DNA from 3 places in the Paenibacillus sp. FSL K6-2859 genome. Region 1 is predicted to be linked to each of the others. Evidence: riboswitches for the same ligand, from Rfam matches in the RefSeq annotation. Region 1 holds a riboswitch; each other region holds the start of a gene.
The links. Region 1 has a riboswitch for thiamine pyrophosphate ahead of MHB64_RS01485 (ECF transporter S component). Riboswitches for the same ligand answer to the same signal wherever they lie in the genome.
Positions count from the first base shown of each region.

Region 1 (7,789 bases):
TCCTCATTGCCTTCACCACAAAGCATAGCAGACTCCGTGCGTTGCAAGAGGAGCTTCGGAAAGGAAAGCTAATACCATGAACATGCATTTGCGCACGCTGACCATCCGGCTTGCATTAAGCCAGTATGGCGATGCTTTAATATATGGAATGAATGAAAGAGAAGATCTCGTGCCCGGCTTGCAGCTTAAGCAGCGGTTATTCGCCTGGCATGAGGCATCTTTTTATGGTACGGAGTTAACGGTTCAACCAACTGGCGAAGGTATGGAGCTAGTGATTCTACCTGCGGAGCAGGTCCTCCCTTTCTTTGCAGAGCAGAAGCTGCTGGCGCATATCGAATGGAACTGGGAGGGCGATGCCGCCCATCTCACTGAACTGGCCCCACTTCTGGCTATATGTCTGGAGAATAAACAGTATATTCCCGATATCTCCGCTTATCGCGCCGGGAGGTTGCAATGGACCTGGGATGAGGACGCTTTTGCGCAGGTGGCAGTGGAGAATGACACTGCCAAAGGGGCCCTTGAGGCGCTAAATGACGGCAGCGAGTTTAGCCGCGGATTACGCGCGGCGTTCTCCGCCGCCGTATCGCAGAGGTTTTACAGCACGGAGGCCGAGGCAGGTGACCTCCGGAGCGAATTCCCGCTTCTATTCGATAGAAGCGGGGCCCTTGCAGCGGGCATGGATACCGCTGCATGGCTTATCGCCATTGGCTGGAAGGCGGATACCGCGCCTTTCCGGCCTGCACTTCAGCTGCTGGAGCCGGAAGGGGATGAATCCCCTTGGCGGCTGCAGCTGATCCTTCAGGACAAGCGCGATGAATCCGCGCTTGTTCCCATCAGGCTCGCCGATGATGGCGAGCCGCACGGCTTGTGGCCGACAGCATGGTCGGCCCACGTGCATGAACGCGCCGCGGGATGGCTGGAGCGCCTCCGCGGCAGTCTGCCGCCCGAGCGCTTCGCGGCGGGCGGCGACGTGCTCGCTGAACCGCTCAGTGATGCCATTGCTTGGCGGTTCTTAACCGCCGAGAGCCAGCGGCTGCTGGAAGCAGGCTGGCAAGTGCTGCTGCCGGCGTGGTGGGAAGCCGCCAGCCGGAAAAAACCGCGCCTGCGCGCCAAGATCAGCTCCGGCGAGGACAAACGCAGCGGCGGCGAGTCGCTCTTCGGTCTGGATTCGATCATCGATTTCGATTGGCGAATCTCCATCGGCGACGTCGACCTCACCGAAGCTGAATTTGCCGAGCTGGTCGCAAGAGGAGAACGGCTCGTCCGCTTCAAGGGCAAATGGGTCTCGCTCGATCCCGCACTGCTGACGCAAATTCAAAGAGCCATGGCAGGTATGGACAAGTCGCAAGGCTTGTCTTTCCAAGATGTGCTTCAGCTTCATTTGCTACAAGCGAGTGAGGATGCAGATGCTGAGGCTACAGAAGAGCAGCTTCAAGAGGATGCGGCGCGCCTGCGGCTCGAGGTAGAACTAAACGAGCATTTAATCAGCCTCATTGGTCAGCTCGGCCAGCGCTCACAGTGGCCGAAGCCCCCAGTACCCGCAGGACTCCAGGCAGAGCTACGCACCTATCAGTATGAGGGATATGCTTGGCTGACTTTCCTGCGTCAATTTGGTTTGGGGGCTTGTCTAGCCGATGATATGGGGCTTGGTAAAACCGTCCAACTCATCGCATATTTACTTCATATCAAAGAAAATACCGATCCTAGCTCATCCCGCCGCCAGACCGACCCACCGGGTTGGCCTGCTCTGATCATCTGCCCTACCTCCGTGTTGGGCAACTGGCAGAAGGAATTGCAGCGCTTCGCGCCTTCTTTGAATGTGATGCTGCACTACGGAAGCCGCCGTTTGGATGCAGGCTTCTTCTATGGCGCTGCTTCGCAAGCTGACGTGGTACTCACCTCTTATGCGACTGCAGCGCTTGATCAGGAGTTGCTGAAGGAATTCACTTGGGCGGCAATTTGCCTGGACGAAGCACAGAATATCAAGAATGCTCAAACGAAGCAGTCGGTAGCTGTACGTAGCTTCCCGGCTTTACACCGGATTGCGCTGACAGGAACACCTATAGAGAACAGATTATCTGAGCTGTGGTCCATTTATGATTTTATAACCCCAGGTTATCTGGGTAGTGCCAAAGCCTTTAACGATCGATTCAGTAATGCCATTGAGAAGGAACGTGACGAGAAACGTACAGCGGACCTACAAAATCTCGTGAAGCCGTTCATGCTACGCCGTAAGAAGAAGGATCCTAACATCCAGCTCGATCTTCCAGATAAAAATGAGATGAAGACCTACGTTCATCTCACAGCTGAACAAGCTGCGCTCTATGACCAGACCGTAAACGGACTGCTCGAACGTATGCAGAAGTTGGAAGGTATTGAGCGTAAGGGCGCCATTCTTGGGGCTTTGACCGGACTTAAGCAGCTATGTGATCACCCGATGCTTCTGACCAAGGAGGCCCTCCCTGAAACCGATTCGGACAATAAACTGGATACCAGTCCACTCATTAACCGTTCCTCTAAACTTGAAAGACTGCTGGATATGGTGAAGGAACTTCGTGCAGAGGATGAGCGCTGTCTCATTTTTACGCAATATGTCGGGATGGGAAAAATGCTTCAGGCTGTTCTACAGCAGGAGCTGGGAGAGCCCGTCCTTTATTTGAACGGCAGTACCTCCAAACAGGCGCGTGACCGAATGATTGAGCGATTCCAGACGCCTATACCTTCTGTGGACGAAGGATCCAGTCGTCCAGATGCACCACCGACTGATCAGCCGAATGTGTTCATCCTTTCTCTTAAAGCTGGAGGTGTCGGTCTGAATCTAACCGCAGCCAACCACGTATTCCACTTCGATCGCTGGTGGAATCCGGCCGTTGAGAACCAGGCGACGGACCGCGCCTATCGGATGGGCCAGACGCGCGATGTACAGGTGCATAAATTCATCGCCCTCGGGACGCTCGAAGAAAAAATTGATGAGATGCTGGAGAGTAAGCAGCAGCTAAGCGATAATGTCATCTCCAGCTCCGAAGGCTGGATTACCGAGCTGTCTACTGAGGCTTTGACAGACCTATTTACATTGCGGCGAGGCTTAACAGACTAATCCTGCCGCTTTCAGATACTCAAGAAGATGCTGGATAGTGTAGCGAAAGATTTGTTTAATCCAATAAAAAGGCAGAAACTCTTTATATCAGAGTTTCTGCTTTTTTTGTTACTGAACGATGGCATAAGATCAGAATCATTCTCTAACCACCAACGAATCTGTGCATGTCATCCTTTACGGCTTAACGAACATCGGTAATGTCCGCGTAAGGCCATTCGATTCCGGCCAGGAATGCCAACCAGAATACGCCGACCGCATATGCGGTGAATAGGACGTCGCGGTACGTAAAGCCAATAACATAATAATAAGTTCTCTTGGCCTGCCCGGAAAACCGCTTCGCCTCCATAGCCACCGCGATTCTATGGGCGCGTCGTATGCTTTGGGCAAGCAAAGGGATCGCGTATCGTTGCAACAGCTGGTAGAAGTTAAATATCCTCCCTCGTTTGCGTATTCCCCTGACTTTCAATGCGTGGTGCAAGGTCTGGAATTCTTCTGCGAGAATAGGCACCAGCCGCATCGCGGCCAAGAAGCTGTAAGCATACTTAGCCGGTAATCTCCCCTGCTGCATTAAGGAGTAGAAGAGGTTTACCGGCCTCGTCGTCAGACCGAACAGAAGCCCGACCGACGCCATGCTCAGTGCCCTGAACCCCAGATGCAGCCCTCTGTAGAAGCTTTCTTCCGTAATGTTCACTAATCCCCATCGGACCCACTCCGTCTCTCCCTTGCCGAAGAACATCATCCCCGTAGATGTAGACACGAACATCAGCAAGAAAGGGGAGGTGTATAACAGCAATCTGCGCAATGGGTGCCCGGACCACGGAAGCAGCAGCATCGAGCCGATGGCTACGTTCACCATGACGTTAAAGTCGTGGATGAGAATAATTGCCGCGAACCAGAGAGAGAACAGAACGATCTTAAGCGTAGGATTGACGCGGTGTAGCCAGGTTTCCCGGTGGGGAAAGGTCAATAACATCAGTAAGTCTCCCGTCTTCGATTCTCCATGACGCTGTGCAGAAATTTTCTACGATCCGCGCATCATGCGTGACCATAATAATCGAGGCTCCCGCCGAAAGCAGCCGCTCAAGCTTCTCGAGCAAAGAGAACGTATTCCGTGCGTCCAGCCCAAAGGTCGGCTCGTCTAGCAGCAATATGTGTTGCCCTTTTACGATCGCCGTCGCGACGCTTAATCGTCTCTTCTGCCCCATCGACAGCTGATACGGATGCCGCGAGGCAACGTCCTCTAAATAAAGTTCTTCCATTAGCTTATACGCCTTCGCACGCCGAATTTCGCAATGAACGCCATCCAGCAACAACGAATACTCGATCTCTTCCCGTACCGAATGTGTTACAAATTGAAATTCGGGGTTTTGAAAAACGAATGCGATATGCTCGGCCGCTTGCGCAACATGCTCCGCTTCCCGGCCTGCTATCTTGCATATCCCTTCGGTCTTAATCAGTCGCATGATCGAGAGCAGCAAGGAGCTCTTACCCGCTCCGTTATGGCCGATGATCCCGATCCATTGACCCGGGGTGACGATTGCCCTCCCTACTTCGATGACCGCCCTGTTCCCTCGTTTCCCACGAAACCTGTCCATTTCCAGATAGACATCTTCCCGATCGTTTGCGTTTGAATAACGAGTAATGCAGTCTGACCTCCGGGATTTATTCTCGATATAGTCCTCCCAAACGCCCGGATACCAAATTCCGTATTCTTGTAGCTCTCTCCTTTTAGCTGAAAAGATTTCCGTCGGCGATCCGTCAGCGATAACTACTCCTTCACGGGATAACACGACGATCCGATCGAAAAAGTCGATTACGCCTTCGATCTTATGTTCAATGACGATCAAGGTAATGCCTTCGGACAGGCTTCTGATCGCAGACCATACCAGCTCCGTACCCTCGCTATCCAACAGCGCTGTCGGTTCGTCCAGGAAAATCACTTCTGGCTCCATAGCCAGAACGGAAGCTATGGCTAATCGCTGTTTCATCCCTTGCGATAACGATTGGATTGCGATATGGATATCAGGAATATTCAAGCCGACTTGAGCGAGATAAAGGCGGATCAGACCTACCATTTCTTCGCGGGGGACGCCCATGTTCTCGAGAACGAAAGCCATCTCCTCGTCCACATATGGCATACAGAACTGCGTATCCGGATCTTGGAATACGTATCCCCATCGCTCGGGAACAAATGTCTCTTCAGCGATCATCGGAACTTCGATCGAACCGGGAATCAAACCGCTCAACACCTGCAGCAGCGTCGACTTCCCGCATCCGCTCGGGCCGAGCAGCAGCGTCTTCTCCCCCTGGTGGAAAGAAAGGGAAATGCCCTTGAACAACAAGGAGTCCTCTCCGGCAAACTTAAGCTTTAGGTTCTTAACTCTCGCAGCTATGGAGACTCCAGGCGTCATAGTCGTGTCAATGCGTCATAGTCCGCCTTGGACGCCGGTCTCAACACTTTGGTTACGCCTGTGAGCTCAAGCGCTTTGGACAGTCCGAAGGCGAAGATACCGGCGATGACGATACTTCCGAGTCCCCTCAGTCCGATCAGCAGCGTATAGTTCCAAGCGGACAACGATTCAATGTAACCGTAGCCGAAATCCAGCACCAACGAACCCGCCGCCGCCGCGAGCGCGGCCAGCGACGTGACCCAGACGTTCGCGTTGCGATAGAGGAAAATTGCGAAGACTAACTCCGCGCCCAATCCCTGCAACGCGCCGTAATACAAGGTCGAAAGCCCCCATTCACTGCCCAATAGCGCACTAACGGAAGCCGCCGCAATCTCAGCCAGAAGCGCCACTCCCGGCTTGCGGATGATGAGAAACGCGAACGTCCCGGCAATGAACCACATGCCGTATATCGTTTGCTCCGCATGGGTACCCAGCGGTTTGACCACGTCGTACATCGGTCCCCAGATTTTATAGATAATACCGAATACGACCGCGATCACGATGGTTACCAGAATATCAGTCAGCTTCAATCCCCGTGACCTCGTCCCTTTGTCTTGTTGTCCTTGCCTTTGTCCTTGCTTAGCTTGTTCCATGCTTCAACAACTTCCCTTCTAGGTTCTTGGATTCGTTGCTCGCATGATGTGAGTAATTTTAAAAAGCCTACCCATTAATGGGTAGGCTTGCGCATGGCATCAAAAAAAAGGATGCTCGACAATAACGTCTCTACGCTGGCATTACCCAGATCAGATTGACGGTCAGCGGCATAAGGCCGCTATCTCAGCCTGACTTCATCAAGCACCCGTTTATTGCGATTCAACTTCCTATAACTTATATCATAAGTAAACTTTTTACAATATGATTTTCGTTCCTTGGGTATCCCTATCGCGGTATCTAAGTGTAGAACGCTCACCATTGCTCGGACATCTTAAAAGTGACGGCGAGATCATCATCACCTGAGAGTGAGTTAACTACCAAAGTAACCGGCTCATCCTGAAGCTCGTAAGAGAGCCGCTCGTTAAGCAAGTTAACGGCCAAATTCGCATACGCACCAGAGATCCCTGATCCTGTACCTTGCATAATCACCTTTCCACCCGTGACCGTAGTGCAGGTGTAATTGACAAGCAGTGCTGTGTCCGTGACAGGAATATCCGTAGTTGGTGTAGGGAAATTTTCAAATGTCCCATCCAGAGTTCCACCTGCAACGACCATATAACGCACAGGTCTCTTGGATAGAATATCTAAAGCAGCCGGTCTAATTTCAGCCGCAAGACCTTGTGGAATAGTAAAGGCAGGACTCCTCATAAAGCTGATCGCTGCGAAGTCAGTCGATGTAACCGATACGTTATCACGTATTTCCGAGGTTATACGGCTTACTTGAAACACATCCAGATTAACAGCCGTCCAGACACCGTTCACATCCACAAGAAAAACCTGAATCTTTAATTGCTCCTGTGAATACACAAAATTAAATTGAAATAAATCCTCTACAATAGGGTAGGTCTTACTTAACGTTTCCCGATATTGCAGCTCAAATAATTCTTCAATAAAGACTGTCTGAGGACTTGCACTATTGGCTAAACCCGTTAAATAACAAGCCGCTCCAGCTGATCCATTGTTAACTACTTCGATCACAACTTGATCTATTGGACGGGTACCGTCGACAGGTAAATTAATGATTGTGCTTGTAGAGAGGACAGGCAATGTCTTCACACCTCCTATTCATATCAAATTATATCTATATGCTATGCAATCAATTTTTAGAATTCTTGGATGATATTAAAATAGAGAAGTGCTAAACAGATATAATATACAGATTTGCCACCAAATAAAGGATGTGGTAAACTCGACTTAACTTTTTATGAACGGAGGGTTACGTGTGATAGATTTTATCCGAGTTAGAACTTTGCGCGGCTAATTGAATAGCGCTAAAGCTCTGCCCATGTGCAGAGGACTCAGGATAGGTCTACCCATTTACCTCCATAGAAGCCAACAAACTAAAACGCCTTCGGCGTCCTTATAAGGACGGTAGCGTTTATGTGAGAATTATAAGGATAAAGTATATCGTGAAACTTATACTTTCTTATAATTTAAACCAACTGCTGCTCGTAAGGGATTAAGTTATCATTTCCCTACGCCCCAGTTGTTTAATTTGATATATCTATGGAAGACCCTAATGTTGTAACGGAGATTTCCCCTTACACATTTGTTCTGACGTCCTCTAACGAACCATAAGCACAGGCAG
Region 1 covers NZ_JBBOYU010000001.1:318,742-326,530, reverse strand. The annotation lists gene MHB64_RS01505 (SWIM zinc finger family protein) at 1-80, shown strand, start outside; gene MHB64_RS01500 (DEAD/DEAH box helicase) at 77-3,097, shown strand; gene MHB64_RS01495 (energy-coupling factor transporter transmembrane component T family protein) at 3,279-4,070, opposite strand; gene MHB64_RS01490 (ABC transporter ATP-binding protein) at 4,012-5,508, opposite strand; gene MHB64_RS01485 (ECF transporter S component) at 5,505-6,140, opposite strand; TPP riboswitch at 6,249-6,360, opposite strand; gene MHB64_RS01480 (hypothetical protein) at 6,454-7,257, opposite strand.

Region 2 (7,789 bases), 2.6 Mb from region 1:
GATAGCCACTGGCGTACCTTCTCCCAAGACGCGGGTTCTTGATATCCAAAATCTTGGTCACCCGCATTCATTAGCGGTAGTAGAATAGCCAGACTCTTCTCTTCAATTTGCTTATCAAGTGGAGAGGTCTCATCTTCGTGTGCAAGCAGCAAATTCAACGCTTTTTCCGGATTCTCCTGCACAAATTGTTGTCCTTTAGTAATTGCATTTAGAAACTTTTTGAAATAGGACTCAGAATTTTGTATTCCTTGATCGCTGGCGACAAGTACTAGCTCGTAATAATCAGGGACTCCGTAATCCGTGGGGTTGAACGAGTTCACGGAATGCCCTTCTTTTTCCAAGATTAATTGTTCGTGGTTAATGAACCCTCCCATAATGGCATCCACTTGCCCCGTCGCAATCGCCGGAATAAGGTCAAAGCCTACGTCGATTAATTTGCTGGCCTTAGGGTCACCCCCATCGTTTTGGATCATCGTACGAATCATGGCTTCATAAAGAGGAATGGAAGAATACCCAATCTGTTTACCTGTGAGGTCTTTGGGACTATGAATGTCTCCAGTTTGAGGTACCATTAAATGATTAAGCGGATGTCTCACAATCGCAGCAATCGAATGTACTGGAATGTTCTCACTGCGTGCCATGAGCACCTGAGGCTGATAACTAAGCGCTAAATCGATTTGATTCGCTGCTACAAGTTTCAGTGCGTCATTGCTGTCTGCGGGCATTTGGATCTCTACGTCCAGACCTTCCTCTTGGAAATAACCATTCTGCTCAGCTGCATATAAAAAAGAGTGAACGGCATTGGGATACCAATCGAGCATAATCGTCAGCTTGTGCGTTTGTTTAATTTCGTTATTAGATGAATTAGCAGGAGTATTGCTTACATTGGATGCTTTTCCGCAGCTGGTGAAGATTAGGACTGAACATATGAGAAATACGGGAATAAGCCATTTTCTTTGGAAATTCAAATCATTCATTGTTTAGATCCTCTTTTCTTTAAAAATAATGGTTCGAGCAGAGCTATCATTAGAAACAACACTATACCAAGCGCGGACAACAGAAATACAGCGGCGAACATTTCGGCACTTTGCAAATTTCCGGCCATCCTTCGGCTAAAGTAACCGAGTCCTTTGCTTCCGCCGAGCCATTCGCCGATGGTCGCTCCAATCACGGAGTACACAATGGATAGCTTTAGTCCTGAGAAAAAGGAGGGCAGCGCCAGCGGGATTTGGGTTTTAACGAGCAGTTGCCAGCGGTTGGCGCCAAATGTTAACAATAAGTCTTTGTAGGCTTGACCACTTGTACGAAGTCCGTCATATGTACTCACAACGACTGGAAAAAAAGCAGTTAGAAACACAACAGCCACTTTGCTCCATAGCGTATACCCGAACCACATAATAAAAATGGGGGATAGCGCGATTAACGGAATCGTCTGACTGATAATAAGGAACGGATAGATGGCCTTTTCAAGGGGGCGAAACAAGTACATTCCGGTGCCCAGCAGTGCACCACAAATAACTGAGAGAACAAAGCCTACCCATATTTCCTGCAATGTGGCCAATAAATGCGGTCTGAGTAATTGCCTGTGTTCGATCAATGCGATGCCTATTGAAGAAGGTGCAGGTAGGATAAAGGCTGGAATCAAGTGAAGACGAACAGCTGACTCCCAGATCACAAGAATGAACAACAGCAGTAGAATGAAGGGAACGTAATTGTTTACATATTTTTTAAAAGGTATGGGCTGCATACAGTCTCCGCTCCAACTCTTCCCGTAACGCTATAAACCGGGGTTCATAGTTCATCTTGTAATGTCTTGGCCTCGGTAAATCAACGACAATCTCCTGGATTTCGCTATGGATTCCTCCAGACAATAAATAAATACGATCGCTTAGTAATAGCGCTTCCTCTAGATCATGGGTGATGAGCATCACTGTTTGACCGAGCTCATCCCAAAGCTCCAATAGCCAACGGTGTATCTCACGTTTGGTCATAGCATCGAGCGCTCCAAACGGCTCATCTAGCAGCATAAGACCGGCCCCGCCACCAGCTACAAGCGTTCGTAGAAATGCGACTCGCTGTTTCATGCCACCCGACAGCTCATGGGGATAAGCCCTCTCTACATCGGCTAAACCGAAACGTGAAAGCATTTCTTGAATGCGAGAGATCGTCTGTTGTTTGCTAAACGTTGGTTTAATCTCCCAGGGCAAAAGACAGTTGTCGAGCACGGTTCTCCAAGGCAACAGCAAATCCTGCTGAGGCATGTAAGCGATCTGACCTAAGCGAGTAGAGGATGACGGGTTCGAATGAATTATTATTTGCCCGTGAGTGGGTTCGAGCAAGCCTGCTATAGTTTTGAAAAGCGTGCTTTTTCCGCATCCGCTAGCCCCAATGACCGAGACAAACTCTCCTCTGCTGATATCTAAGGATAGATCTGCAAATACAGGGGGGTGTTCAGATTCCGGAAAAGAGTAGGTTAAGCCTTGAATGGATAGGATTGTCGTGATGATTGAACCTCCTAAACGTTTTGTGATGGATAAACTTCTTGTATGCTTAAGTTTTGTGATTGATTGTAAACAAATAAAGACCCATTCATTTCCGAAGGGAAATAAATGGGTCAAAAAGTTCATTCTGCATAGGAACACTAAAATGCATGGGATGAAAATTCTGCTCCACTTCCCTCCGCTGGTATGATCCAGATCAGGTTCCAAGGGTCCGGAGCTTGAAGCTCCGTCTCAGTCGGCCGACTCCCCTAGTGAAATAACAGGTCCATATTTAATTTGTTTATAAATATACCATATCTTTCTGAGATGTAAAGAGAGGATCTTGTGAAGGATTATTCTAAGAATGGGTAATATAAGGGTAGAGATTTACCTAATATTACAATTCCGATGTATATAATCGGAAAAAATCATTGACGGTATACAGCGGCCAGTGTAGTATACAATTTACCGGATGAATTCCGGGTAAAGAGAGGGGAATTAATTATGAAAAAACTAAGTTTAACTATTCTATTGGCGTTAACCGTGGTGTTTGTAGCGGCCTGCGGCAATAATTCGAATACCGGTACGTCTAAGAATTCTTCAGCTGGAACGAATGCTGGAAATACAGCCACTGCACAAAACAGTCTGGAAGCTGTTAAAGCTAGCGGCAAATTGCGTATAGGAACAGAAGGGACCTATGCACCCTTTACTTATCATGACGCTTCGGGCAAACTGACCGGCTTTGATGTAGAAATTGCTGAGGAAGTAGCGAAGCGTCTCGGTGTTGAACCAGAGTTTTTTGAGACACAGTGGGACGGTATTTTTGCTGGGATGGATGCCAAGCGGTTTGATGTTATTTTTAACGAAGTATCCATTAATGAAGATCGTAAAGTGAAATATGATTTCTCCGAACCGTATATCGTATCTAAAGCGGTATTGATAGTGAGTGAAAACAATGAGGATATCAAAACTTTTGCAGATCTTAAGGGGAAAAAAGCCGGACAATCTCTGACCAGTAACCTGTCTGATATCGCCCGTGAGAACGGGGCTGAAATTGTAGCTACAGATGGCTTCAATCAAGCGATGGACCTATTGACCTCAGGCCGAATTGATGCAACTGTAAATGATGGTTTGTCTTATCTAGACCTGAAAAAGCAAAAGCCTGATGTGAAAATTAAAGTGGTAGATGAGATTCCAGACGGTTCGCAAAGCGCAGCTGTTTTCTTAAAAGGCAACGAAGAGTTGGTAAAAGCAGTTAGTGATGCAATTGTTGAAATGAAGAGCGATGGCACGTACTTAAAGATTTCTGAGAAATACTTTGGTGCTGACGTTTCAAAATAATTCAAGGGTTCAGAAGCTTACCAGCTTGGAGCCAAAAAAGGATGTCTAAAAATGGATGACCGCAAAATACAAATTTTCTTAGATTCACTGCTACCCCTGCTAAAAGCTGGGGTGGCTTTTACCATTCCATTGGCATTGATATCATTTGCACTGGGAATGATCTTAGCGATATTGACAGCACTGGCTCGTCTCTCCCCGTGGATACTTCCGAAGCTAATCGCCCGCTTTTATGTATGGGTCATTCGTGGAACCCCATTGTTAGTACAACTGTTTATTATTTTTTATGGTTTGCCGGCAGTGGGAATTGTGCTCGACCCTTTCATAGCCGCGACCATTGGATTTACGCTTAGTGTAGGGGCTTATTCATCTGAAATCATCCGTGCGGCTATTCTGTCGATACATAAAGGTCAGTGGGAAGCCGCTTTCTCCGTTGGGATGACTCGTACCCAGGCACTGCGCCGCATTATTCTGCCACAAGCTGCCCGTGTTTCTGTACCGCCGTTATCGAATTCCTTTATTAGCTTAGTCAAAGACACTTCATTGGCAGCAATCATTACCTATACGGAGATGTTTAGAACTGCGCAGCAGGTAGCTTCTACAACGTATGAGCCTCTGCTGGTGTATACGGAAGCCGGATTATTCTACTTATTGTTCTGCTCTGTGTTGTCAGCACTGCAAAACTACTTGGAGAAACGACTGAGTCGTTACTCTGCGAGCTAAAGGGGGAGACAATTATGATTGAAATACTTAATTTGCATAAATCCTTCGGTGAGCTGCAGGTATTAAAGGGCATTGATCTGGAAATGGAGCATGGCAAGGTGCTGGTCATTATTGGCCCATCGGGTTCAGGCAAAACAACGCTTTTACGCTGCTTTAATCTGCTTGAAGTCCCTGATCAAGGAAGCTTATCGCTCAGTGATATTAAAATTAATTTCACGGATAACAAGAAAATCCCCCAGAAGTCCATTTTGGCGTTACGTCAAAAAACAGGGATGGTCTTTCAGTCCTATAATCTTTTTCCGCATATGACGGCACTAGGCAATGTAATGGAGGGGCAGGTGACGGTCCAGAAGCGATCCAAGGACGAAGCACGCGAACGTGCCCTTAAGTTATTAACTAAAGTTGGCTTGGCGGACAAAGCGGATGCTTATCCGCATCAACTGTCAGGTGGTCAGCAGCAACGGGTAGCTATCGCTCGTGCCATGGCAGTAGATCCAGAGGTGCTGTTGTTCGATGAGCCAACCTCTGCGCTTGATCCTGAGTTGGTGGGGGAAGTGCTTAAGGTTATAAAACAGTTAGCGGCAGAGGGGATGACCATGGTGATAGTGACCCATGAGATGAAATTTGCTGCTGATGTGGCGGACCGGATCATTCTGATGGATGGAGGCCATATTCTAGAGCAAGGGACTCCGCAAGAAGTTCTTGAGCATCCGCAGCATCCTCGTGCGCTGCAATTTTTGAACAGAATTAGTGGTGAAGAGATATAGAAGAAGATTAAGTTGCAAAAAAGAGCAGTTCAGGAACATTCCTGGACTGCTTTTTCGTGTGTTCAATCAGATCAGTTGAATGCCGCTTATCGGTTAGGATTTCAGACCGGTCTTCAGGAATTCCAAAGCATTATAGAGCATAATCGCAGCTTCGGCGCGAGTGATTTCACTTTTCGGATTAAACTTCCCATTGGCGTCTAAACTATTGATCTTGTATTTAAGCGAACGTTGAATGCTGCCTTGGTAAGAAGGATTCAGCGCAGCATCGTCAGCGATATCTACGGGCACTATATTAATCATCGGCAGATTCCCAATGCCTTCGACCCCTTGCACTAGATAATTGGTGAACTCTTCTTTGGTTATTGTTTTGGTTGGATCAATATCCTTAGGAAGCTCGACATGATTATAATACGCATTGATAAAGGCTTCAGCGTACCAAGCTTTATCCTTGACTTTCGTGAACAAGCCACTAGCAACGGGAGCTTTGTTGAAATCAATAGCCGCAAGACTAAGCTGGAGACCACCCGAAATGAACTGGATCCCTTGTGCTGTTGTAACTTTGGAGCTGGGCAAGAATTGGGATTCACTAACCCCTTTGATCAAGCCTTGGTTTTTTAAAGAAATAATTTTTTCTTTGCCGTTTATATTGTCAATATCCTTAAAGGTGTTTCCGGCTGCAAATATTTGGCCACCCAAAGAGCAGGAGAGAATCGTAACGGTTGTAATCGCGGCTAATGTTCTTTTTTTCATATTCATGTTTATTTCACCTCGTTGTAAGGATAGGCCTCATGGCCGCTATCAACTCCTTTAACGCAGAAAAATATGGAAAGGTTGCGGTCAAACCTACAATATTTCACGAAAAAGTAGATTTTGGTAGAAAAATAGGCAGGAAAAGGTGAAAGAAACTTTGGATAAGAGAGCTAAAATGTTATAATGATGTCAGGCTCTATTCATTCGTGACTAATTTTGATATGATTATATCGTAACGATTACTATTTACGTTTTATATTTTGATGCATAAATGGGTGCGTCTCAGTGGATACGGATGTTAAATCATTCCGGGAAGGTAGGAAATCAAATGGATCAAATTTCAAATATCAGTCAGCTTTTTGCGGCGCAAAAATATAAATTAACGCCCCAGCGTGAGGCCATAGTGAACATATTGCTCGACAATGAGAAAGATCATCTCAGCGTAGAAGAAGTATATATGCTTGTTAAGCTCAGCTATCCGCATTTAGGGCTGGCAACGGTATACCGTACACTTGAGCTCTTATGCGAGCTTCACATTGTAGAAAAGATGAACTTCGGAGATGGAGTCGCTCGTTACGATCTGCGGGGGAATGATCATTCTCACATGCATCATCATTTGATATGCAGCGTGTGTGGCAGGTTGGAGGAAATTAAGGATGACTGGCTAGTGGAGCTGGAGAAAAGAGTGGAACGTGAATACGGCTTTAACGTCACGGATCACCGCCTTGATTTCAAAGGCACTTATGACACATGTAAACGAACAGGCTGTAAAAAAGAAAAAGCAAACAAAGCGGTTTCATAAGCCGCTTTCTAACTAAAAGGAGAAGCTGTCTCAGAAGTAGTGAATACTGCTTAGGGGGCAGCTTCTTTTTTGGAAAGTAATTAGGGAAAAACTCCGTCTAAAGTAGTGATAATTGGCCAATATGAATGGAAATGGGGAAATCCTCCCTATAAATCGGCGGAAAATCTATATTTCACAACAAATCAGTTGAATTATAGGGAGAGTTTCCCTAATTAGTATTCAAATGCGCAGAAATTTCTGAGTTATAGGGAGATATTCCTTAATTCGCACGCAAAGCAGCGCTTCTTAAAAACCGGAGAAGCGCTATGTTGCGTTTTAAACAGTTAAAAGAAAGAAATCCTGCTTTTTGGGAAAGCCTATGTCATTTTTTAGCTTCGAGTGGGTACGAAGGATTTAATCCACGTTCCGAAGCTCCCAGGGTTACGGCTCTGAACAAGGATTACACCTTCTCCGCGGAATCGGCAGACAAGCGCTTCACCACTGGTTAAACTGTTCAACCAACCCGAGGCTGCTTTTTCTACCTTATAGTCCATATAATCTGGCCAAGCGACGAGATGTCCATTGTCGATAATCATCTCTTCACCTGGTGCTAAATTAATGGCGTGGATCGCTCCGAAGGAGGACAGGAATACCGTTCCTCTGCCGCTGATTTCTACAATGAAGAAGCCTTCGCCAGAGAAAAGTCCGCGTGTTAAATTTTGCATTTTGGTATTTACTTGAATGCCTTCCGTTCCGGCTAAGAATCCGTCTTTTTGAACTAACAGCTTATAAGAACCATCTAATTCGATAGCTTGGATATCACCTAATGATCCTGGAGACAGTAGGACCTCACTTTGACCACGGATAGCTCTGAGTTCCTGGAAGAAGAATTTTTCACCGCTCAGCATTCTTCCCAGACCCCGCATCACGCCTCCATCAGCCGTTCCTTT
Region 2 covers NZ_JBBOYU010000001.1:2,949,893-2,957,681, forward strand. The annotation lists gene MHB64_RS12945 (ABC transporter substrate-binding protein) at 1-977, opposite strand, end outside; gene MHB64_RS12950 (ABC transporter permease) at 974-1,747, opposite strand; gene MHB64_RS12955 (ABC transporter ATP-binding protein) at 1,728-2,627, opposite strand; TPP riboswitch at 2,658-2,761, opposite strand; gene MHB64_RS12960 (amino acid ABC transporter substrate-binding protein) at 2,985-3,821, shown strand; gene MHB64_RS12965 (amino acid ABC transporter permease) at 3,873-4,541, shown strand; gene MHB64_RS12970 (amino acid ABC transporter ATP-binding protein) at 4,556-5,308, shown strand; gene MHB64_RS12975 (S-layer homology domain-containing protein) at 5,402-6,064, opposite strand; gene MHB64_RS12980 (Fur family transcriptional regulator) at 6,387-6,860, shown strand; gene MHB64_RS12985 (TIGR00266 family protein) at 7,229-7,789, opposite strand, start outside.
Region 2: another riboswitch for thiamine pyrophosphate. It lies ahead of MHB64_RS12955 (ABC transporter ATP-binding protein); the one in region 1 lies ahead of MHB64_RS01485 (ECF transporter S component).

Region 3 (7,789 bases), 170 kb from region 1:
GCTTCTCCCCAGACGGCTTCATAAATCTGCTCTTTCGTCATAATCTGGCCGAGATGACGCAGCAAATAAGAAAAAATCTGAAATTGCTTACCCGTAAGCATGACTTCTTCCTGAGTCTGAGCATTTATTACTCGGTTATCTCCTTCATATACGATTAGGTGCTTAAGCGTGAGTGAATCCTGAACAGATGCCCCATTCCGCCTGAGCAGCACTTCAATTCTGGCTGCTAATTCATCCGGATGAAAAGGCTTCGTCAAATAATCATCCGCGAATTCAAGCCCCTGCAGTTTATCATCAATGGAAGTTCGTGCGGAGAGCATCAAGATCGGAAGCTTAGGGTACGCCCGCTTCAATCGTTGTCCGACAGTAAAGCCATCCAGGCCCGGAAGCATTACATCCAGAATGGCCAATTGACAAGGCGAAGCTTCCTCCGTCGCTCCCTCCCCGCTCCGCAGCCAACGCACACTATAACCACGCTCACTTAAATCCGCAGACACGACGCTGCCGATTTCATGATCATCTTCAATATATAACAGAGTAACGGTCATGTATTTTAAGTCCTCCCCTGAGAAATTACGTAAAAAGTTGAAGTCATTATAACATGTTTTAACAGGACACTCAGGGACTTATCTTTTAAAAAAAGCCCTCCTAAACCCGTGGGGGATAGGAAGGCTCTCGGAAACGATTTTAAATTGGTTTAGGGAGTCCACACGCCGTGCTCTTTATTACTGCCAACATACTCAATACGCGTTGGAGTAAGTTCAAGAATCACATAATTAGGATCATCGGGTCCTGTAAACCATGGCTCCAGCTCTTTGTTCCATACCTTTGTGCGCAGCCCTTCATCCTTAGAAACGGCAGCGGTGGCTTCAATCTCCAGCACATCTTTGCTTCCGCCTGCCTCATATCCAAGCAGCAAAAAGGCGTTCGGATTATTCGATAATTCCTCTACCTTATGAGTTTTGCGATTCGTAGCTAAATAAATCTTCAAACCCTCATGGAAAATAGCCATATAACGTACTTTCGGCTTATTTCCTTCTTCGATCGTACCAAAGGAACCGAACTTGTTGGCATCCAATGCTTTAATAATGAGTTGCTCCAGTTGTTTGTTATCCATTACGTAAATCTCTCCCTTCAAGCATGTAAACAAAAGTTTATATATCCAAGCTCACCGTTTGGATTTATCATAACAATGGTGCTTATTATAATGTACCCTTCAGGTTCACATTGAATCCGACCTTACTCCATAAACTACATTCAATATAAGGGGCTTACTTCGTGAAAAAACTGATTTGGATCGGCTGTCTTTCCTACTTTGTCATTGGACTTGCTCATGTCGTACTGGGATCTATTCTTCCCGTTCTGTTACAGCATTATGACCAAAATTACAGTGCCGGCGGGCAATTAATCTTTAGTCAATTCGCTGGTTTTCTGGCTGGTGTGCTTGTCTCTCCCCTACTCAATCGCCGTTTTGGCAAACGAGGAGGCATCATTATCGCCACCGCTCTTCTCCTGACTGCTGAAATTGCATATGCTTTTCTGCCACCTTGGGGATGGATGTATGTCATTGCTGTTGCGGCTGGCTTTGGTTTCGGTATGATCGAAGCCGTCATCGGCACCATCATTATCGGAGCTGTGACAGAAGGAACCGCGATCGCGATGAGCCGACTTGAAGTCCTTTTTGGGGTAGGGGCACTCCTAATGCCTCTTATCGCCAGTCCGCTCATTGCTACCGGAGCATGGAGATTGACATTTCTAATTGTCGCTTGCTTCTCATTACTTTCCCTCATTCTCTGGGGAAGAGGCCATTTCGGGAATCTGCAACGTATACTAGACGAGCGAGCACCTCGCAAAGTCTCAGCATCCCCGCATTCCTCGCAGTCCAGCACACAGCTTCCGTATAAAGGGAAACAATGGATTCTGCTGGGTATCTTCATTCTTTTCTTCTTTCTCTATGTAGGTACGGAGATGAGTCTGGTCAACTTTATGCCCGCCATCTTTATCGCCAAGCTAGGAATGACAGAATCTGCGGCGGCGCTGACAGTTACTTTCTTTTGGCTAGCTATGTCTACGGGAAGATTGTTTGCTGGAGTGATTGCAGAGAAAATTTCTTACCGTGTATACATTTTAAGTAGCTGTTTACTGACCTTGTTACTATTGGCTCTTTTTCCGTTCACAGAAAATCGATTAGCTGCATTCATCGTAATTATGCTACTTGGGCTATTTATGTCCGGTATTTTCTCCATAGCTTTAGTCTTCTCCAGCAAGATGCTGCCAGGAGCCGAAGAATCAACACCCAGCATAATGATCGCTGCTGGAGGTGTCGGTGGAGCTCTGCTGCCCCTATTTATGGGCTGGTCTATGGACCATTTAAAAGTAGCACAAACTGCTGGGGTACTTGCCGGCTTTGCCGCCTTCCTGTTCTTGCTGAGCATTGCCGCATGGAGATTCCAATCCAGGCAAGCAGTACAAAGAAAGAGTTCCAGTATTTAGAATGTTAGAATGGTATCAACCTAATCTTTTTAGGGTAATGTCATCTATAAGCATATTCTGAGCACAAGGATGGACGATGAATGGATAAGCTTTCAACTGAACCTTTATTACATACTGCGCTTATGCAGTTTATTTTTCCCTTTTCAATAAAAAAGGGTGATTCTAAGAAGCTCATCCAACAATTGCAGGATGAAGGCTTCACACGTTTTTTTCTGGATAATAAAGAGCTAGAAAATGCTTATTACGGAGAAGGCTACTGTGTTTCCCATGAACGGCTGGAGCGTACCTATTTACCGTTTGCTGCACACATTCTTTTTCCACGCAAGAAGGATGTGGACTCTTTCCGCCGCTTTTCCAGAGTCAATGATCTGGACTGTATCCTAGAGATTCCTCAGCAGTCTATATTTTTTAAAATTCTCTCGACGGATATATTCATATGTCCTTTTCAGCTTGGATTTGTGACCATGCGTGTCCAGCTTGAGGGGGATTCGATTCCCTTTAGTATTGCACTGGAATTCGCGGACCGCTTCCGGACGCTTGAGAATACCTTCGTACAGGATGATTACACCTATATCCATTGCGGGGAACAGACCTATGAGATGGTAGAGGATTTTGTCTTCCGAAATCTGGTGGATGGACTGGAGCCTTTTCTGGATCACTCGGATATCAATGGGGCTTATTTCGAGACCCTTCCCTTTTTCGTAGATGAAAGAATGCAGGTGCAAGCCTTTTATGGCTTTCAGAATGAAGGAGATTCTGATGAGATTAGTGTAAATATCCGCTATCGCGCCTCTCAGCTTGATGGAATTGATCTGAACGGCAAGCCCTATGCCAGTGCCAGCGATCCAGCGTATATTGCGAATTATTGTCATGAGCATTCCTATAATCGATGGGGCCCAGACACGTATTATATGATGAATGAGCAGACCTTTTGCTGCCTTACCCGAGCTGAACCAAAGATCGCCATTAGCCTGGCCGACCAGATGTACGGGCAATACTATTACGGATTTCTACTCAATATTTTCCACAAAATCGTTCTGCTAAAGCTGGCAAATATGCATTCCCGACTACGCATAAACCACGATTATGATGAGATCGATAATTTAATCTACTCGATTAATAAATTCTCGGCAAAGTTTTATTTCTTAGAGCTAATCTCACAGTCGCAAGGACGGGAGATTTTTCTTCAGCTGCGTAAAGTATACGGGAACGATGCTCTATTCGAGGAAGTAAAAGAAACCTTGACTGACCTGTTTCAGTATCAAGATAAATTCCAGTCGAAGCGCCGGGATAATCTGCTGATGATCCTCACTGTATTTACGGTGGTAAGTGGGATTTATGGCATGAATCAAGTCATTGACGATCTGGATGGAAAGATTCAGTGGAGTAAAATGGTTAGCTATTCCCCCTTTGAGTTTCTTGCTCTCTTCGTGATTATGAGCGGGATAATGATCAGTGTTGTCCTTACACTAGGTGCTCTGGTTACTGAGCTTAAGCGGCGTCATCGCAAGAAACATAAAGATCTGGATGAATGAAAACGGACTAAGAGATTTGAAAAATTTAGGATCATGCTACTAGACATTCCGAGAACAGCCGTCTATAATACAGCGTATGCAAGAAATATAAGCTATAAAGTATAGGTGCAAAACCTAAACTTTCTTATATTTCAAGTGGAAATACCCGTTAACTTCATAGAACCAGGGGTGCTGGAATTGGCCGGCTGAGATTGTATCCCACAAGATACTGACCCTTATACCTGATCTGGATAATGCCAGCGTAGGAATTGCCAATTGGTTTTGGTCCCTGTGACCTTTACTAACCTTGCGCCAAGCCAGCGTCCCGATCACTCGGGGCGCTTTTTTTTGTGTAGATCACAAAAGATGTAGAAGAAATGTACATACTACACTTTATGGTTCATGTTGGATGACGGGATCTGGCAACCTTAAAGGAGAGAAGAAGACATGCATGTCAAAAAAGCACTCATGCTTAGCCTCATCTGTATGCTCATTCTTGCGATTGCCGGATGCGGCAGCAACAACGGGAATACAGCCGGAAACAAAGGGACTGCTGCGGAATCGAATGCAGAGACCGGATCAAATGCTTCAAAAGAGCTTACCAAAGTTAAGGTTGCACTGGACTGGACACCGAATACGAATCATACCGGTCTTTACGTAGCCAAGGATCTTGGTTATTACGCGGAAGAAGGTCTGGATGTAGAAATCGTTCAACCTGGCGCAGCAGGCTCCGATACCATGGTTACTTCTGGGGAAGCTGCTTTTGGGATCAGCGCTCAGGAAGGATTGACTCTAGCTCGTCTACAAGGCGTCCCCCTTGTCTCGATTGCAGCCATTATTCAACATAATACGTCGGGATTCGCCGCTCCAGTGGATCGCAATATTAAATCGCCAAAAGATTTTGAGGGTAAAACTTACGGAGGCTGGGGCTCTCCCGCCGAGGAAGCAGCCATGAAGGCGATCATGGACCCTGTTGGTGGCGATGTGAAAAAGGTGAAGCTAATCAGTATTGGTGAAGCTGACTATTTTACCGCAGTCAAACGTGACATTGATTTCGCTTGGATCTTCTACGCTTGGACCGGTATTGAAGCCGAACTGCGTGGAGAGCCTCTGGATATGCTGTACTTGAAGGATTATGCGCCTCAGCTCGATTATTACACCCCTGTGCTGACCACGAGCGAGAAGCAGATTTCTGAGAATCCAGATTTGGTGAAGGCTTTCCTGAAAGCCACATCGAAGGGTTATCAATATGCGATTGATCACCCAGAAGAGGCTGCCGCTACATTATCCAAAGCTGTGCCTGACCTTGATGCCGAGCTTGTCCTAGCCAGCCAAAAATGGCTTAGCCCGAAATATAAAGACGACGCCCCCCGCTGGGGAGAGCAAAAAACCGAGGTCTGGCAGAATTACGGCGACTGGATGTATGATTTGAAGCTGCTGGACAAACCGCTGGATGCAGCTAGTGCATTCACGAATGATTTTTTACCGGCGGAGTAGACCGGACTTCCCAAGTTCGTTCAAGATTCGATGTCGAATCCGCTTCCTGAATTACTTCGTTATCAAAGTTGGCTTTTTGAACTTACCTATACAAATTGAGAGGATTGATTATTGTGGCTAACACATTGCTCAGCATTCAAGTAATTCCTAAGACTCCAAACAATGAGGATTCCATCCCATACGTCGATAAAGCAATTGAAGTTATTCAAAAATCCGGCGTTAAACATCAGGTGAACCCGCTGGAAACCACGATGGAAGGTGAACTTAGCGAGCTGCTTGAGGTTGTTCGTCAAATGCAGGAGGCGCTGATCGAAGCTGGTAGTCCAAGCGTGATCTCACAGATCAAAATTGCTCATAACCCTAACGGAATCAGCATGGATAAATTGACGGAGAAATATCGGCCGTGAGATCGACCTGGAAGCTAATATGGCCGCCCCTTGTGGCGGTCGTCTTCTTTTTAACCGTATGGCAGTTATCTGTTTCTCTATTCCATATCGAATCCTGGATTCTGCCGAGTCCTGCTGATATTGCCCGCGAATCCACCAGTAATGCCTCAGGTCTCTGGGCTCATACGATGGCTACGCTCCGACTCACATTAATCGGTTTTCCTATTGGTACAGGTGTAGGCTTGATCGTCGCTCTACTTTTGCATCTTTTGCCTTGGGCTAGACGCGCTTTTTATCCACTGATTATTCTGAGTCAAAATGTTCCCTCTATCGCACTCGGACCACTGCTTATCATCTGGTTTGGCTTTGGTCTTTTGCCCAAAATCGTACTGATTACACTGGTATGCTTCTTCCCGGTAGCTGTCGCTGCAATGGGCGGCTTGTCTCAAAGTGATCAGGTCATGATGAATTATATGAAAATGGCGGGCGCAAGCAAGTGGCAAATCTTCACCAAGCTGGAGCTTCCGTCTTCTATACCGGCACTATTTTCCGGTGTGAAAATATCAGCTACCTATGCGGTTATGGGAGCCGTGGTCGCTGAATGGATTGGCGCGGATAAAGGGATTGGCTACTATATGCTCCTGCAAAAATCGGCTTACCGTACGGATCGGATGTTTGTCGCTATTGTTATTATTGTGCTCCTTAGTCTTGTACTTTTTGCGATTATCGCCTTGCTCGAAAAATGGTTAGTTCGCTGGAAACCGCGCCGTAACTCATAGAAAGGAAGATGCCTGTATGTCTCAAGCGACGCAAATAGGGCAAAGAACAACTGAAATCATAAGCTCTCCTGAAGCTCATACTGCACCACCTGCTCTAGAAGTAAGCGGCATCTCCAAGTCCTTCACCCATCGCCGCCGCGAGACGAACGTGCTGAACAACGTCTCTCTTAAGGTAGAGCAGCAAGAGTTCGTTTCGATCGTCGGTCCTTCCGGCTGCGGAAAAAGCACCTTATTCCATATGATCGGCGGACTAGTGAAGCCTGATGCAGGAACGATCCGCATGAACGGCAAGGTCGTTACAGGTCAACGTGGTGAAATCAGTTATATGCCGCAGCAGCCCGCGCTTTTCCCTTGGCGTACGATTGAGGATAATGTGCTGCTCGCCGGGGAAATCAAAGGTGCTCTGCAGGATGGAGCTCGTGAAGAAGCGCGCCAGTGGCTCGAAAAGGTTGGCTTGAGCGGGTTTGAACAGGCTTACCCGCATATGCTGTCTGGGGGGATGCAGCAGCGTGCGGCTTTTCTCAGAGCATTGCTAGCTCCGCAGGAGTTGATGCTGCTCGATGAGCCTTTCAGCGCATTGGATGCCCTAACTCGCAGTGAAATGCAGCGTTGGCTGCTCGAACTGTGGGAGGAGAATCGCCGCTCTGTGCTGTTCATCACCCACAACATCGAAGAAGCGTTGCTGCTCTCGAATCGTATTTATGTATTCTCGGGCCGCCCCGGCTCCATCCTACATACTGTTGACGTGCCATTTCCACGGCCACGCCGCGATGAGATTACGGATTCCCCGGAATTCCTTAAGCTCAAACGCCAGCTGTCACAGTGGATGCGCGAAGAACAGGCTAAGAGCGGGAAGTAGCTTTTTGAATAGAGGTCACTCTACTCACTTTAAACAAGAGATTAAACAAAGAACCGCCCGGGCTTCAATTAGCCCAAGCGGTTCTTTTGTTTTAATCAGAATAGCAGTTAAATCTTATTGTGCTTGTACAAACTCAGCAGATTTAATCCCTGCTTGACGGCCGAAAATAATGATTTCTGCTACAGAGTTACCGCCGATCCGGTTTTGACCGTGCAATCCACCTGTAACTTCACCAGCCGCATACAGGCCAGGAATAGCAGC
Region 3 covers NZ_JBBOYU010000001.1:488,846-496,634, reverse strand. The annotation lists gene MHB64_RS02205 (response regulator transcription factor) at 1-548, opposite strand, end outside; gene MHB64_RS02200 (pyridoxamine 5'-phosphate oxidase family protein) at 698-1,117, opposite strand; gene MHB64_RS02195 (MFS transporter) at 1,279-2,493, shown strand; gene MHB64_RS02190 (hypothetical protein) at 2,574-4,028, shown strand; TPP riboswitch at 4,183-4,293, shown strand; gene MHB64_RS02185 (ABC transporter substrate-binding protein) at 4,455-5,504, shown strand; gene MHB64_RS02180 (thiamine-binding protein) at 5,618-5,911, shown strand; gene MHB64_RS02175 (ABC transporter permease) at 5,908-6,669, shown strand; gene MHB64_RS02170 (ABC transporter ATP-binding protein) at 6,686-7,528, shown strand; gene MHB64_RS02165 (flavocytochrome c) at 7,643-7,789, opposite strand, start outside.
Region 3: another riboswitch for thiamine pyrophosphate. It lies ahead of MHB64_RS02185 (ABC transporter substrate-binding protein); the one in region 1 lies ahead of MHB64_RS01485 (ECF transporter S component).